Regions from separate parts of the Rhodococcus sp. NPDC003382 genome, predicted to be linked through region 2. Evidence: riboswitches for the same ligand, from Rfam matches in the RefSeq annotation. Region 2 holds a riboswitch; each other region holds the start of a gene.
What was found. Region 2 has a riboswitch for thiamine pyrophosphate ahead of thiO (glycine oxidase ThiO). Riboswitches for the same ligand answer to the same signal wherever they lie in the genome.

Region 1 (4,909 bases), on a different contig from region 2:
GAGGTAGACCGTGCCGCCGGCGGCTCGGAACTCGGCGGATTTGTGCTGCATCCCGGCGACGACCGCCTGCTCGGTGGCATCACCGAACCGGTCCCGGATGTCCTGGGAGATGCGCATGGAGCAGAACTTCGGCCCGCACATCGAGCAGAAGTGCGCGGTCTTGGCCGGTTCGGCCGGCAGCGTCTCGTCGTGGAACTCCTCGGCGGTCTCCGGATCCAGGGACAGAGCGAACTGGTCCCGCCACCGGAACTCGAAACGCGCCTTCGACAACGCGTCGTCACGCTCGGCGGCACCGGGATGACCCTTGGCGAGGTCCGCGGCGTGGGCGGCGATCTTGTACGTGATCACCCCGGTCTTCACGTCGTCCCGGTTCGGCAGTCCCAGATGCTCCTTCGGCGTGACGTAGCACAGCATCGCCGTGCCGTAGCGGGCGATCTCGGCGGCCCCGATCGCGGAGGTGATGTGGTCGTAGCCCGGGGCGATGTCGGTCACCAGCGGGCCCAGGGTGTAGAAGGGCGCGCCGTGACACAGCTTCTGCTGCCGCTCCACGTTCTCCCGCACCAGGTGCAGCGGGACGTGGCCGGGCCCCTCCACCATGACCTGCACGTCGTGGGCCCAGGCGCGGGCGGTCAGCTCGGCGAGGGTGTCCAGCTCGGCGAACTGGGCGGCGTCGTTGGCGTCGGCGATCGACCCGGGCCGCAGCCCGTCACCGAGGGAGAAAGCGACGTCGTAGCGGGCGAAGATCTCGCAGAGCTCGTCGAAGTGGGTGTAGAGGAAATTCTCCTCGTGGTGGGCCAGGCACCACCCGGCCATGATCGACCCGCCCCGGGAGACGATGCCGGTGACCCGCTCGGCGGTCAGCGGCACGTAGCGCAGCAGCACCCCGGCATGGATGGTCATGTAGTCCACGCCCTGTTCGCACTGCTCGATCACGGTGTCGCGGAAAATCTCCCAGGTCAATGCTTCCGCCTGCCCGTTGACCTTCTCCAGGGCCTGGTAGATCGGCACCGTGCCGATCGGCACCGGGGAGTTGCGGATGATCCACTCCCGGGTGGTGTGGATGTCCTCGCCGGTGGACAGGTCCATCACGGTGTCCGCGCCCCAGCGGGTGGCCCAGCGCATCTTGTCCACCTCCTCGGCGATGGAGCCGGTCACCGCCGAGTTGCCGATGTTGGCGTTGATCTTCACCAGGAACGCCCTGCCGATGATCATCGGCTCGGACTCGGGATGGTTGATGTTGGCCGGGATGATCGCCCGCCCCGCCGCCAGTTCGGTGCGTACCAGTTCCACATCGCAGTTCTCCCGCAATGCCACGAACCGCATCTCCTGGGTGATGATCCCGGCCCTGGCGTAGTGCATCTGCGTGACCGTCCGGCCCGCCTTCGCCCGCACCGGGACGCGGCGGGGGCCTTTCCACTCCCGGGACGCCTCACCACGCCGGGCGGCCGAGCGACCGTCGTCGAGCAGATCCCGTTCCCGGCCCGGGTACTGCTCGACGTCGCCGCGAGCGGCGATCCAGGAGGCCCGTGCCGGCGGGAGCCCGACCTCCGGGTCGCTGCCGGGACCCTCGGTGCGGTAGACCCGCAGTGGCGGGTTCGGGACCCCGCCCGGGGAGTTCTCCAAGCGGATTTCCGTGACGGGAACGTGGAGGTCGTGTTCCTCGTCGTGGACATGGGTCAGGGCATGGGGGTTCGATGCGCTCATCGGAACTGTGCCTACTTCCTTCGCCGGCATTACCCGGACAGGTTCGACGGTCGCAGGCTGCGTCAGCCCGATCTCAGCCCCTGCAATAGGGCTCCCGTGTGGACGGCACCGACACTAACACCGTTGCCGGCCCGGGTATCCCACCAGGGTCCGCACCGACGGTGCGCCTTCAGGGACTTGCGTTGCTGTGATGGATGTTTCGTGGTCACGATGGATGTTTCGTGGTCACGCGGATTGGGCATCGCCGAGATCGCACCCGGTGCTGTCGATATCCATTCGTACACCGCTGCTTCCGTCGTCCGGAACGTCGCGCCGAGCTCCTCCGCGTCGAGATACATACTGCTTGAATGTGCTGTCTTGTAATGCAATTCGATATCGTCGGCCGCCACGGCACCTATGCGGTGCGACAATTCAGGTGTCGAAGGGAGACCCGCGATGACCCAGACACGACCCGTGATCAGGGACGACGTCGAGGAATCGATCGGCGGTGGCGAGGACGTCGCACCCCCTGGGCTCGGGATGGCCCTCGGCGCCCTGGCCGATGTGTTCGGCCACGGACGGACAGTGGCCCGGCACAGCGCCGCGTTCGGCAAGGAACTGGCGAAGATCGCCGTCGGCCGGTCGACGGTGGCCCCGGCCAAGGGCGATCGCCGGTTCGCCGACCCGGCATGGGATACACACCCGGCCTACCACCGCCTCGAACAGACCTACCTGGCGGCCACGGGCGCCGTCGACGGCGTGGTCGACGACGTCGGCCGCGCGATCGACGCGCGCCGGGCGGCCGAGGCCAAATTCGCAGCCGACATCCTCACCGCGGCTCTGGCCCCGACGAACTACCTGTGGACCAACCCCGCGGCACTGAAGGAAGCGTTCGACACCGCCGGACTCAGTCTGGTGCGCGGCACCAAGCATTTCGTCTCCGATGTGATCGAGAACCGGGGCATGCCGTCGATGGTGCCGCGCGACGCCTTCACCGTCGGTAAGGACCTCGCGGTGACCCCGGGAGCGGTGGTCTCCCGCGACCCGGTCGCCGAGGTGATCCAGTACACCCCCACCACGACCACGGTGCGCAGCCGGCCGGTGCTGGTGGTGCCGCCACCGATCGGCCGGTACTACTTCCTGGACCTGCGGCCGGGACGCAGCTTCGTCGAGTACAACGTCGGCCGGGGCCTGCAGACCTTCATGCTGTCGTGGCGCAATCCCAGCGCCGAGCAGGGCGACTGGGACATGGACACCTACGCCGCGCGGATACTCCGGGCGATCGACGAGGTGCGGGAGATCACCGGCAGCGACGACGTGAACCTGATCGGGTTCTGCGCCGGCGGCATCCTCGCCACTACGGCGCTCAACCATCTCGCCGCTCAGGGCGATGACCGGGTGCACAGCATGGCGTACGCGGTGACGATGCTCGACTTCGGTAACCCGGCCTTGCTCGGCGCGTTCGCGCGCCCCGCGCTGGTCCGGTTCGCGAAGGGCCGCTCGCGCCGCAAGGGCCTGATCAGCGCCCGGGACATGGGCTCGGCGTTCACCTGGATGCGTCCGAACGATCTGGTGTTCAACTACGTCGTCAACAACTACCTGATGGGACGCACCCCGCCGGCGTTCGACATCCTCGCCTGGAACGCCGACGGCACCAACCTGCCCGGCGCCCTGCACGGTCAGTTCCTCGACATCTTCCGCGACAATCTGCTCGTCGAGCCGGGCGGGCTCACCGTGCTGGACACGCCGGTGGACCTGAAGTCGATCACCGTGCCCACCTTCGTCTCCGGTGCCATCGCCGATCACCTGACCGCGTGGCGCAGCTGCTACCGCACCACCCAATTGCTCGGCGGCGACACCGAGTTCGTGCTCAGCTTCTCCGGGCACATCGCCAGCCTGGTCAACCCGCCCGGCAACCCCAAGGCCCACTACTGGACCGGCGGCACACCGGGCCCGGATCCGGACACCTGGCTCGAGCACGCCGAACGACAGCAGGGCAGCTGGTGGGAGGCCTGGGCGGACTGGGCAATCGCCCGCAGCGGAGAGGAGACCGCCGCACCCGCCGCACCCGGCAGCGACCGGTATCCGCCGCTCGAGGCTGCCCCCGGCCGGTACGTGCGCGACCTTCCCGCCGACTGACCACCGGCCTGCACCCTGCATCAGGACAGCGGCCGCGGTGCCGAGCTCTCGTCACCGCGGCCGACTCCGCTCACTTCGCCTGGCGCGGAGGAAGATTCGCGCCGGATCGACGCCCGAACCGGTGTTACATGTCCAGGCCGAGATCGAGGACCGTCACCGAGTGCGTGAGCGCCCCGACCGCGAGGTAGTCGACGCCGGTGCGCGCGTAGTCCGCGGCGACCTCGAGGGTCAGCCCACCGGACGATTCGAGCCGGGTCTGCGGCGCGTGGGTGTTGCGGCGCTGCACCGCGATCTGCGTCTGCCACACCGGGAAGTTGTCGAGCAGGATCAGCTCGGCCTTCTCGGCGAGCACCTCGTCGAACTGTTCGAGGCTGTCCACCTCGACCTCGCACGGGATGCCCGGGGCGTGCGCACGCACTGCGCGCAGCGCCGCGACCACCGAACCGGCGGCGGCGACGTGGTTGTCCTTGATGAGCGCCTCGTCGCCGAGACCCATGCGGTGGTTGACGCCGCCACCGACGCGCACCGAGTACTTCTGCAGGGCGCGCATCCCGGGCAGCGTCTTGCGGCTGTCGCGGATCTTCGCCTCGGTTCCGGCGACCGCGTCCACCCAGTGCGCGGTCGCGGTGGCGATGCCGGACATGTGGCACATCAGGTTCAGCATGGTGCGCTCGGCGGTGAGCAGGCCCCGCGTCGGCGCCTCGACGGTGAGCACCGGCTCACCGGCCTGCACCCGATGCCCGTCCTGGACCCGGTCGAGCACCTGGTAGTTGCCGTCGCCGATCACCTCGTCGAGGACCATCAGGCCCACGTCGACGCCGGCGATCGTGCCCGGTGAGCGCGGCACCACCGCCGCGGCCGCGACCGCGTCCGCCGGCACCGTCGCTTCGGACGTGACGTCGGCGCCGTAACGCAGGTCCTCGTCGAGCGCGACCCGGATCAGGGTGAGGATCTCTTCGCGGTCGAGGCCTTCGGGCAACTCGGTGGCCATTGTCTAACGCACTCCTGTCAGGTCGGGGATGGTCAGGGCGACGTCGCCGTCGACCAGGCGGATCTCGAGGCTGCGCGCCTGCGCCGGATCGGTGTC
Region 2 (4,909 bases):
TGCACCCACTTCGCGTCGAGCAGCGCCCCGACGGTGCGCAGCGGCCGCTGCAACTCCCGGTAGGGTCGCCCGCCGATCAGGGCGGTGCCGGCAGTGGGCCGGTCGAGACCGAGGATCAGCCGCATCGTCGTGGTCTTACCGGCACCGTTCGGACCGAGGAAGCCGGTGACGATGCCGGGCCGGACCGTGAACGTCACGTCGTCCACTGCCGTCGTCGATCCGAAGGTCTTGGTCAGTCCCGTCACTTCGATCATGACCCCTACCCTGCCCGATCCATCCGGAATGTGCAGGGACACGCCCGACGAGCAGCCGCCGGATCCGACACCGGCCCTAGGGTTCGAGCGGCGAGGACGCCTGCGCCCAGAACCGCTTCGGGATCCGTCCGGCGTGCCGGGCCCGGAAACCTGCCTCGACGGCGTGCCGCATCGCCGACGCCATGAGAGCCGGGTCCTTGGCCCGGGTCACCGCGGTCGCGAGCAGCACCGCGTCGCAGCCCAGTTCCATCGCGAGGGCGGCGTCGGACGCGGTGCCGATGCCCGCGTCGAGCACCACCGGGACACCGGCGGCTTCGACGATCATCTCGATGTGGTGCGGATTGGCGATGCCCAGTCCGGTGCCGATCGGCGAGCCGAGCGGCATCACCGCCGCGCATCCGACGTCCTCGAGGCGCTTCGCGAGGACCGGATCGTCCGTCGTGTACGGCAGGACCACGAACCCGTCGTCGACGAGTTGCTCTGCCGCCGAGACCAATTCGATGGCGTCGGGCAGCAGGGTGCGTTCGTCGGCGATGACCTCGAGCTTGACCCAATCGGTTTCGAGGGCCTCGCGGCCCAGTTGCGCGGTGAGCACCGCTTCCTTCGCGCCGCGGCAGCCCGCGGTGTTCGGGAGCGGGGTGATGTCGAGGCGGCGCAGCAGGTCGAGCACCCCGGTGCCGGAGGCGGCGTCGACGCGTCGCATGGCGACGGTGGTCAGTTCGGTACCCGAGGCGACGAGCGCTTCCTCGAGCACCGCGAGATTCGCGGCGCCGCCGGTGCCGGTGATCAACCGCGACGCGAAGGTGCGTCCGGCGATGGTCAGCTGCGGCAGGTCGTGTGCCGGGTCACGGAGCTCAGCCACCCTGGACCGCCGTGAGAATCTCGATCTGCCAGCCCTTTCCGACCGGTTCGGACCACCGCCCGCGCGGGAACACCGCGCCGTCGACGGCGATCGCGATGCCCTTCTCCGGCAGCCCCAGCTGCACCAGCAGTTCGGCGACCGTCGGCGCCTCGGCGAAGTAGTGGTCCTCACCGTTGACGGTGATCCCCACCGAGATCGGGTTCGTCATCACAGCCCTTCCTTCGAAAATCTTTGCGGGTCGGCGTTTTTCGCTTCGGCGAGCGGATCGTCGGCGAGTTCGGCGAGCACGGCGTCCGCGGTGATCGGGGTGAACAGGACCCCGTTGCGTCCGTGCCCGGTCGCGGCGACGACCCGTTCGGACAGCCGCCCGATCAACGGCAGGTTGTCCGGGCTCATCGGCCGCAGTCCCGCCGTCGCCTCGTACAGCTCGTACTCGCCGATCGCCGGCAGCAGCGCTTCCGCATCGGCGATGAGGTCCCGCACCCCGGCGACCGTCACCTGCGTGTCGTCGGCCTCGTACTGGGTGGCGCCGACGACGAGACCGTCGCCGCGCGGCACCAGATAGGCCGGCCGGCCGTGCACACTGCCGCGGATGGTGCGGCTCGGGGCGGGGGTGACACCGGGCCGGGCCCGCAACCGCAGGATCTCGCCCTTGACGGGCCGCACCGGAAGGCCCGGCCACAACCGGGCCGACGCCGAACCCGCCGCGAGCACCACCCGGTCCGCGGGCAGCGCGTCGAGCGAATCGACCGCGGTCGCGACGAACCGCACCCCGGCCTCGACGCAGGCGCGATGCAGGGCGTCGACGAGGATCCTGTTGTCCACGGCCAGTTCCGTCGGGGCGAGCAACCCGAGGCGGATCCGCGGGCCGAGCGACGGCTCGAGCTCCCGGATCTCGGCACGGGTGAGCACCCGCATCTCGTGGCCCTGCGCCTGCACCCATTCCGCGACGGTGCGCAGGTCGGCGGCGTCGGCGGCATCCAGCGCGACAGTGAGCGACCCGTCCGAGGTGAACAGGTCGCACCCGGTCGCGCGCTGCAACCGGTCCCCGAACTCCGGCCAGCGCGCGAGTGACGCCGCGCCCAGTTCCAGGACGTGTTCCTCGCCGGGCCAGCCCTCCGACAGCGGCGCGAGCATGCCACCGGCGACCCAGGATGCGCCCGCTCCGGGGGTCGGGTCGTGCACTGTCACGTCCCAGCCGGCGCTCGCCGCGCGCCACGCGATCGACAACCCGATGACACCGCCACCGACGACGGCTACCGTTCCCATCCTGCGTCCACCTCACTCCCTGCGCCGGCATGATCCGGGTCAGGTCATAACGGTCGGGGCCGGCAGGCCCCCTCTCAGCCCCGCGTTCCCCGGGACTCCCGTGTTGTCATCTCTCCCTCAGAGGTTACCGTCTGGGCTGTGACTTCCTATCGTGGCAACCATCCTTCACCTCGGGAACGACTCGCGGACGCGCGTCTGTACCTGTGCACCGACGCCCGCCGGGACACCGGCGACCTGGCTCGATTCGCGGAGGAAGCCCTCGCCGGCGGAGTCGACATCATCCAGTTGCGTGACAAGGACTCGGCGGGCGAGAAGAAGTTCGGCCGCCTCGAGGCACGCGACGAACTGGCCGCGCTCGAGATCCTCGCCGACGCGTGCCGGCGCCACGGCGCACTGCTCGCCGTCAACGACCGCGCCGACATCGCACTGGCGGCGGGCGCGGACATCCTGCATCTGGGTCAGGGGGATCTGCCGGTCGCCCACGCCCGCAACATCCTCGGTCCGGACATCGTCATCGGCCGATCCACGGGCAGCCGCGCACAGGCGTCCCTCGCCGAGATCGAGGAGGGTGTCGACTACTTCGCGTCCGGCCCGGTATGGGACACCCCGACCAAGCCGGGCCGCACCGCGGCGGGTCTGGAGGTCATCCGGGAGGTCGCTCAGTCGCATCCGACCCGTCCGTGGTTCGCGATCGGCGGGATCGACATCGAGCGACTGCCCGAGGTGGTCGCCGCCGGCGCCACCCGTGTCGCGGTGGTTCGGGCGATCACGAAGGCCGCCGATCCGCGTGCCGCGGCCGCTGCGCTGAAGGCCGGTCTACCTGCGTAACCGTCTACAGCCAGTCGAGGACGGTCGAGGGCGACAACGCGATCACCGAATCGGGCAGGCGCTCCCGTAGCCCGCGGTCGGCGGTCACGACCACCGTCACCTCCGACGTGAGGGTGGCGGTCGCCCCGGCGAGGCGGGCCAGTTCGTCGTCCCCGCTTCCGGTGGCGGCGTGCACCGGGATGCGGGCGTCCTCGACGATCGCGTCCCGGGCCTGGCCTTCGAGCACGGCCTCGATCTGCGTCACCCAGCCGAACCCGCCGTCGGGCAGTTCGAGGGTCCGGGGCAGCACCGCCGCCAGCTCGTTCAGCAGTGCCCCGGTCGCTCCCGGCCGGTCGCGCCACCAGCCGGTCGGGCGGGAGCCGAGCACGTTCGCGGTGTCGAGCAGGACCCGGACCACGCGGGTGCGCAGCGTCGGCCAGGACGCGGCGAACCCCGCGTGCAGCGCCATCGCCTCGACCTCGACCTCCGGCACCCATCGCAGTTCGGTGCTCTCGCCGTTGGGGACGGTGGCCAGCGGGATCCCGGCGTCGGCGACGACGGTCGTGTAGGTCCAGCCGCCGACGACCCCGGCGGTGACGCGCTCGGTTCGGACCGCAACCACCGACACGTCGATGCCGGTCTCCTCGTGCGCTTCGCGTACCGCGGCGTCGACGGTGCTTTCGTGGCTGTCGCGGGCGCCGCCGGGCAGCGCCCAGGTTCCGCCCTGGTGACTCCACGCGGCGCGGTGTTGCAGCAGCACCGCGGGCCGGCCGTCGGGCAGAGGCGCACGCAACAACAGCCCGGCCGCACCGTGCTTGCCCCACCGGCGATCGCCGTCGGGGCCGACGGCCCATCCGTCACCGTCACCGCGCATCGTGTCCGTCCTCCCTACCGGCCGCCGCGGGCTGTCGAACCCCTGTTCCGACGCACTCGCGCAGCGCATTCCTGTTCGTACTGCTTATATGCTCGCCAAGGACTGTGCAACACCGAAAGGGGCGATTGGTGGACCCTCGCCTACACCCCACGATCGACCCCGGCCCCGACCACGCCGAGCAGCGGGCCCCCGAGACACGGACCGCCCGGGTTTTCGAGCAGGGACGGTCGAGCGGCCCGCAGGTGCCCGACGATCTGGGTGCCGTGCTGCGCTCGACACCCGCCAAGCTCATCGTGCTCGGGACGCTCGTGTCGATCCTGGTGGCGATCTCGGGGTTCGTCGCGACCCAGACGGTGAGCAGCCGCAAGGCCACGCACGATCATCTGCTGTCGACGATCGAGCCGCTGGCGGACGCGTCCCAGGATCTCTACAGCGCGTTGTCCGTCGCCGACGCGGCGGCGGTCACCGGGTTCATCTCCGGCGGCATCGAACCGAAGGCCGTCCGCGAGCGGTACGAGCAGGCCGTGGCGGAGGCGTCGGCGCAGCTGGTCGCGGCGGCCATCGGTGCCGATGACGACCCGGACAGTGCCCGCCTCCTGTCGGGGATCTCCGGGCGGCTGACCGTGTACACGGGCCTGATCGAGACGGCCCGGGCCAACAACCGCTCGGGCAATCCGGTGGGCAGCGCGTACCTCGGCGAAGCGTCGAACCTCATGCAGACCTCGCTGTTGCCGATGGCACAGGAACTGCACATGCTCGGTGTCCGTGCCGTCACGGACACCCAGCACGCCGCGGTCCGGCCACCGTGGTTCTCGATCGGGTTGCTCATCGCCGCAGTGTCCG
Region 3 (4,909 bases), on a different contig from region 2:
GGTGCGCCGCCGACGGTGACGGTGCCGGTGTCGGGGGTGTCGAGGCCGGCGATCAGCCCGAACAGCGTGGACTTGCCGGAGCCGCTCGGTCCGATCACCGACACGAACTCGCCCCCGGCGACGTCGAAGTCGATGCCGTCGAGCACCGCGCGGTCCGCGAAGGAACGGTGCACCGCGGAGACGGTCACGGCGGTCATCTGCGGCTCCCCGTGGACAGGGCCCAGGGCGCGACGATCCGCTCGACCAGGTAGGTGAGCAGATACAGCGCCAGCGACAGGGCGGCGGTGACGAGCACCGCGGCGAGCACCAGATCGGTGCGGAACGAGTTCTTCTGGGTGCTCATGTAGATGCCCAGCCCCGACGTGGCCCCCACGTACTCGGCGAACACCGCGCCGACCACCGCGTAGGTGATGCCGATGCGCAGCGCCGTGAAGAACCGCGGCAGCGCCGACGGCAGGCGCACGTACCGGAACACCTGGCCGCGGGACGCGCCCATGCTGCGCAGCAACGCCCCGGCCTCCCGGTCCGCGGCGGCGAACCCCTCGATCAGCCCGATCGCCATGGGGAAGAACGTCGCCAGCGCGATCACCAGGACCTTCGGCAGCAACCCGAAACCGAACCAGATGATCATCAGCGGGGCGATCGCGATGATCGGCAGGGTCTGCGACACCACGAACAGTGGCACCAGCGCGCGGCGCAGCCACGGCGAGAAGTCCACGACGATCGCCAGGGCCCACGCAACCACGAGGGACACCGCGAACCCGATGATCGTCACCTGCAACGTCGACCACGTGTGGGCGGCCAGGTCGTCGCGGTGCGCCCACCCCTGCCCGAGCACCCGGGCGGGGGAGGGCAGCACCTGCGGGCGGATCCCGGAGACCGTCACGTACAGCTGCCAGAGCGCGACGAGCGCGAGCACGACCACCGCGGCGGGGGCGGCGATGCGGACCCAGCGCGGTGACGACGGGTCAGGACGTGAGGTAGTCATCGGTGAAGTAGGTGGACCAGTCCGGCTCCTCGGTCAGCGGCCGGCCGTCGGGTCCGGCGAGCAGACCCTTCTCGTACAGGAACCGCGAGTAGCCGGTCCAGCGTTCGAGGGTCTGGGTGCCCACGTTCCCGTTCTCGTCGCGCAGCTGGTCCGCCGAGAGCATGCGCTGGCTCTCGAAGACGAGCGCTTCGTCCTCGAAGGCCCCCGGGTTGGCGTCGATGAGGTCCCGGGCGGCGCGCTCGGGATCCTCGGCGGCGATCTCGTAGCCGCGCTGAACGGCCTGCACGAACGCGCGTGCCTGCTCCGGGTGTTCGGCCAGCCAGTCCTCGTTGCCGCTGATCACGATGGCGTAGGCGTCGGGGAACCCGTAGTCGGTGTACGAGAAGTAGCGCATCGGCAGGCCGCGATGTTCGGCCTCGATGCCCTCCCACGCGAGATAGGACGCGGTGAAGTCCGCGGTTCCCGAGTACACCGCCTCGTACGCGGACGTGCCGAGGATGACGGACGTGAACTCGCCGCGGCCACCGTCGTTGCGGATGACCTGACGCAGCGTCTCCTCGTCGCCGGGATCGCCGAACCCGGCGTAGATGTGACCGTCGAGGTCTCTCGGCCGCGCGAGATCGGCGCGGTCCGCCTTGACGGCGATGCCGGTCGCCCAGTGCTGCAGCGGGGCGAGCACCGAGACGGTGTGCGATCCGGCGGCGCGGGCGAAGGTCGTCATCCCCTGGGTGGAGATGCCGAACTCGGCGTTGCCCGCGTCGACGAGGGTATCCGGGGTCGTGTTGTTGTACGGCAGGATCTCCACGTCGAGACCGGCCTCGTCGAACAAACCCTCCTGCATCGCCACGTACAGGCCGGTGTGGTTGGTGTTCGGCGTCCAGTCCAGTGCGAAGCGGATCGTGTCGTCCGATTCGGACGAGGAACAGGCGGGGACCAGGGCGATCGCGACGATCGCGACCAGCAGGGCGGTGAGGCGGCGGAGAGTCACGATTCCGGCCATTCCTGCCGGTGCAGCGCGGTGTCCCAGAACATCAGCTCGTAGCGGGTCGCGACGGTGAACGCGTCGAGCATCGCGGCACGGTCGGCGTCGGTGGCGGCGACCGCCGCGGCGTCGACCAGTTCGCGGGCGGTCGCGACCGCGGCGTGGAATTCGGGGGCGTCGTAGGTGGTCACCCACTGCGCGTACGGGTGCTGCGGGTCGGTGGCGAGGACCCCGGAGGCGCGGGCGGCGAGGTCGCGGCCCACTTCGGCGTAGATCCAGAAACACGGCAGCACGGCCGCAGCACCGACCGCGTACGGCTCGGTGGCGACGGTCGCCGTGAGATAGGAGACGTACCCGAGGCAGGCGGGGGAGTGGGCGGGCGCGGCCTCACCGGGCGGCAGAACCCCGCCGGTGAGCAGGCTCTTGTGCAGCGCCGACTCCTCGGTGGCCGCCGTGGCGGCACTGGTCGCCCAGAACGCGGCGGTTGCCGGATCCGGGGACTTGGCGGACAACAGCGCGAGGGCCTTGGCGTACCCGGCGAGGTACAGCGCGTCCTGCTCGATGTAGAAGCGGAAGGCGTCGAGCGGCAGCGTTCCGTCGCCCAGGCGGTGGAGGAATTCGAGGTCGTCGATCGACCGGCGCAGCGTCTCGGTGTGCTGCCACATCCGATCGGTGAAGCGGTCGGTGGAAACAAGAGGCGAAACGTCGACAGGCACAGACATGCCGGGACATCCCTTCGTCAGCATTACCTGATGCAGGTTCTACGGGTGTGATCTCAGCCCCGCGCGCGCGGAGCACCCCGTGTCGGACGAACGCGACCTTAGCAGGGCGTTCCGCGCAACGGGCCCCCGGGGTACCGGACCCGGGGGCTGCGCCGGGAATGTCCGGACAACCTGTTCCGTGGACACAAAACAGCCTGTATGTTTGGCGATCGTCAGCGCGGTCTCCGGCGGTGTGAAGGGCCCGACGATTCCGTGCGACGACCATGCTGCGAGACCTCCCGGCTCGCGCTCGGGCGGTCGCGGGAGGGTGTCGACGGCGACTCCGCCTGCGCACAGCGATGTGGGGAAAGGTGGAATACGGGATGCGGGATGTCGAGGATTCCGGACGGTCGGAACTCGAGAATCTGCCGCGACTGATCGCGAATGTCGTCTCGCGTGACCCCGAACGGGTCGCTCTGGTGCGCGACGGTGCCGTCGTCACCTACGCCGGCCTCAACGAGGAACTGGCTGCGCTCGGCGCCGCCATGGGCGACGCGATCGGACCCGACGCACTCGTTCCCGTCGTGCTCACCGGACTGCTGCCCGGGCTCGCCGGGAGTGGTCCCGACGAGGTCGCCGTCGCTCTGGCCGAACTGTCCGAGGACCTCGCCGCGTTCGCGGGGGAGGAGCAGGCGTCGCCGGAGCCGGCGCGACCGGACACCCTGCCCGCCGCCTTCGCCGCGCAGGCCGCCGCCACTCCCGACGCCGTGGCCGTCGAGTTCGACGGCGCCGAGTACACCTACGCCGAGCTGGCGGACCGGTCCCGGCGGCTGGCCCGCCGCCTCGTCGAGTCCGGTGTCGGGCCGGGTCTCACCGTCGCCGTCGCCCTGCGCCGGTCCTTCGATCTGCTCGTGGCCGTGTACGCGGTGCTCGAGGCAGGCGGTGCGTACGTGCCGCTCGACCCGGACCATCCCGCCGAGCGACTGGCCTACATCCTCGAGGTCGCCGAGCCCGCGGTCCTGCTCACCGAGACCGCTGCGCCGGTGCCCGCAGACGGGATCGAGGTGCTCGACGTGACGGCCCTCGACCTCGGATCGGAATCGGCGGACCCGCTCACCGATGCCGACCGCCGTCGTCCCCTGCACGCCGCCGACACCGCCTACGTCATCTTCACCTCCGGATCCACCGGCCGGCCCAAGGGCGTGGCGGTGACCCACGAGGCGATCGTCACCAACCTGCGCTGGCGCCAGGAGCAGTACCGGCTGGGACCTGCGGACGTGGTGCTGCACAAGACTCCGGTCACCTTCGACGTGTCCGTGTGGGAGTTGTTCTGGCCGTTGCAGGCCGGCGCGCGTCTTCTCGTCGCCGTGCCCGAGGGGCACCGGGACCCGCGCTACCTGGCGGATCTCATGCGCGACCGCGGGGTCACCGTCGCGCATTTCGTGCCGTCCATGCTCGCGGTGTTCGTCGCCGAGGCCGAGCTCGATTCGCTCACCCCTCTTCGGTACCTGTTCGCATCCGGTGAAGCGCTGCCGGCGCGTATCGCGGTACTGGTACGGGAACTGCTGCCCGGGGTCGCGGTCCACAACCTGTACGGGCCCACCGAGGCGGCCGTCGACGTGACCCATCACGAGGTCACCGATGCCGACATCGACTCGGTGCCGATCGGCGCGCCCATCGCCGACACCGACCTGCTGATCCTCGACAGCGCCCTGAACTGGGTTCCGGCCGGCGCGGAGGGCGAGTTGTACCTGGCCGGAACACAATTGGCGCTCGGATATGTCGGCCGGCCGGACCTGACCGCGGAACGGTTCGTCGCCAATCCCTACGGGGCGCCCGGCGAACGCATGTACCGGACCGGCGACCTCGTGGTGCGTTCCCGCTCGGACGAGCTGGAATACCTCGGACGCAGCGACTTCCAGGTCAAGATCCGCGGACTGCGCATCGAACTGGGTGAGATCGAGGAAACCCTCACCCGGCAGGACGGCATCGCCCAGGCCGCCGTTCGCGTGCATGCCGACGAGACCCTGGGTGATCGCCTCGTCGCGTACGTGCGGCTGCACCCGGGCGCCACGTGGGACGAGGAGGCGCTGGGCGCCGCGCTCTCCGCGTCCCTGCCCGACTACATGGTCCCGACCGCGTACACCGTGCTCGACGAGTTCCCGCTCACCACCAGCGGCAAGCTCGACCGCGCGGCACTGCCCGCGCCCGAGACCTCCGCCGCGACCGGTGACGATC

Region 1: another riboswitch for thiamine pyrophosphate. It lies ahead of thiC (phosphomethylpyrimidine synthase ThiC); the one in region 2 lies ahead of thiO (glycine oxidase ThiO).
Region 3: another riboswitch for thiamine pyrophosphate. It lies ahead of ACWDUD_RS15350 (TenA family protein); the one in region 2 lies ahead of thiO (glycine oxidase ThiO).

Annotation. Positions count from the first base shown of each region.
Region 1 is NZ_JBSFRH010000032.1:9,331-14,239, forward strand. Features, by position in the region: gene thiC (phosphomethylpyrimidine synthase ThiC) at 1-1,704, opposite strand, end outside; TPP riboswitch at 1,703-1,812, opposite strand; gene ACWDUD_RS20660 (PHA/PHB synthase family protein) at 2,140-3,822, shown strand; gene nadC (carboxylating nicotinate-nucleotide diphosphorylase) at 3,947-4,813, opposite strand; gene ACWDUD_RS20670 (L-aspartate oxidase) at 4,817-4,909, opposite strand, start outside.
Region 2 is NZ_JBSFRH010000013.1:90,737-95,645, forward strand. Features, by position in the region: gene ACWDUD_RS11670 (ABC transporter ATP-binding protein) at 1-254, opposite strand, end outside; gene thiG (thiazole synthase) at 331-1,116, opposite strand; gene thiS (sulfur carrier protein ThiS) at 1,109-1,324, opposite strand; gene thiO (glycine oxidase ThiO) at 1,324-2,385, opposite strand; TPP riboswitch at 2,383-2,497, opposite strand; gene thiE (thiamine phosphate synthase) at 2,524-3,213, shown strand; gene ACWDUD_RS11695 (NUDIX hydrolase) at 3,218-4,066, opposite strand; gene ACWDUD_RS11700 (hypothetical protein) at 4,195-4,909, shown strand, end outside.
Region 3 is NZ_JBSFRH010000020.1:41,168-46,076, forward strand. Features, by position in the region: gene ACWDUD_RS15335 (ABC transporter ATP-binding protein) at 1-197, opposite strand, end outside; gene ACWDUD_RS15340 (ABC transporter permease) at 194-988, opposite strand; gene ACWDUD_RS15345 (ABC transporter substrate-binding protein) at 969-1,988, opposite strand; gene ACWDUD_RS15350 (TenA family protein) at 1,973-2,692, opposite strand; TPP riboswitch at 2,685-2,782, opposite strand; gene ACWDUD_RS15355 (amino acid adenylation domain-containing protein) at 3,055-4,909, shown strand, end outside.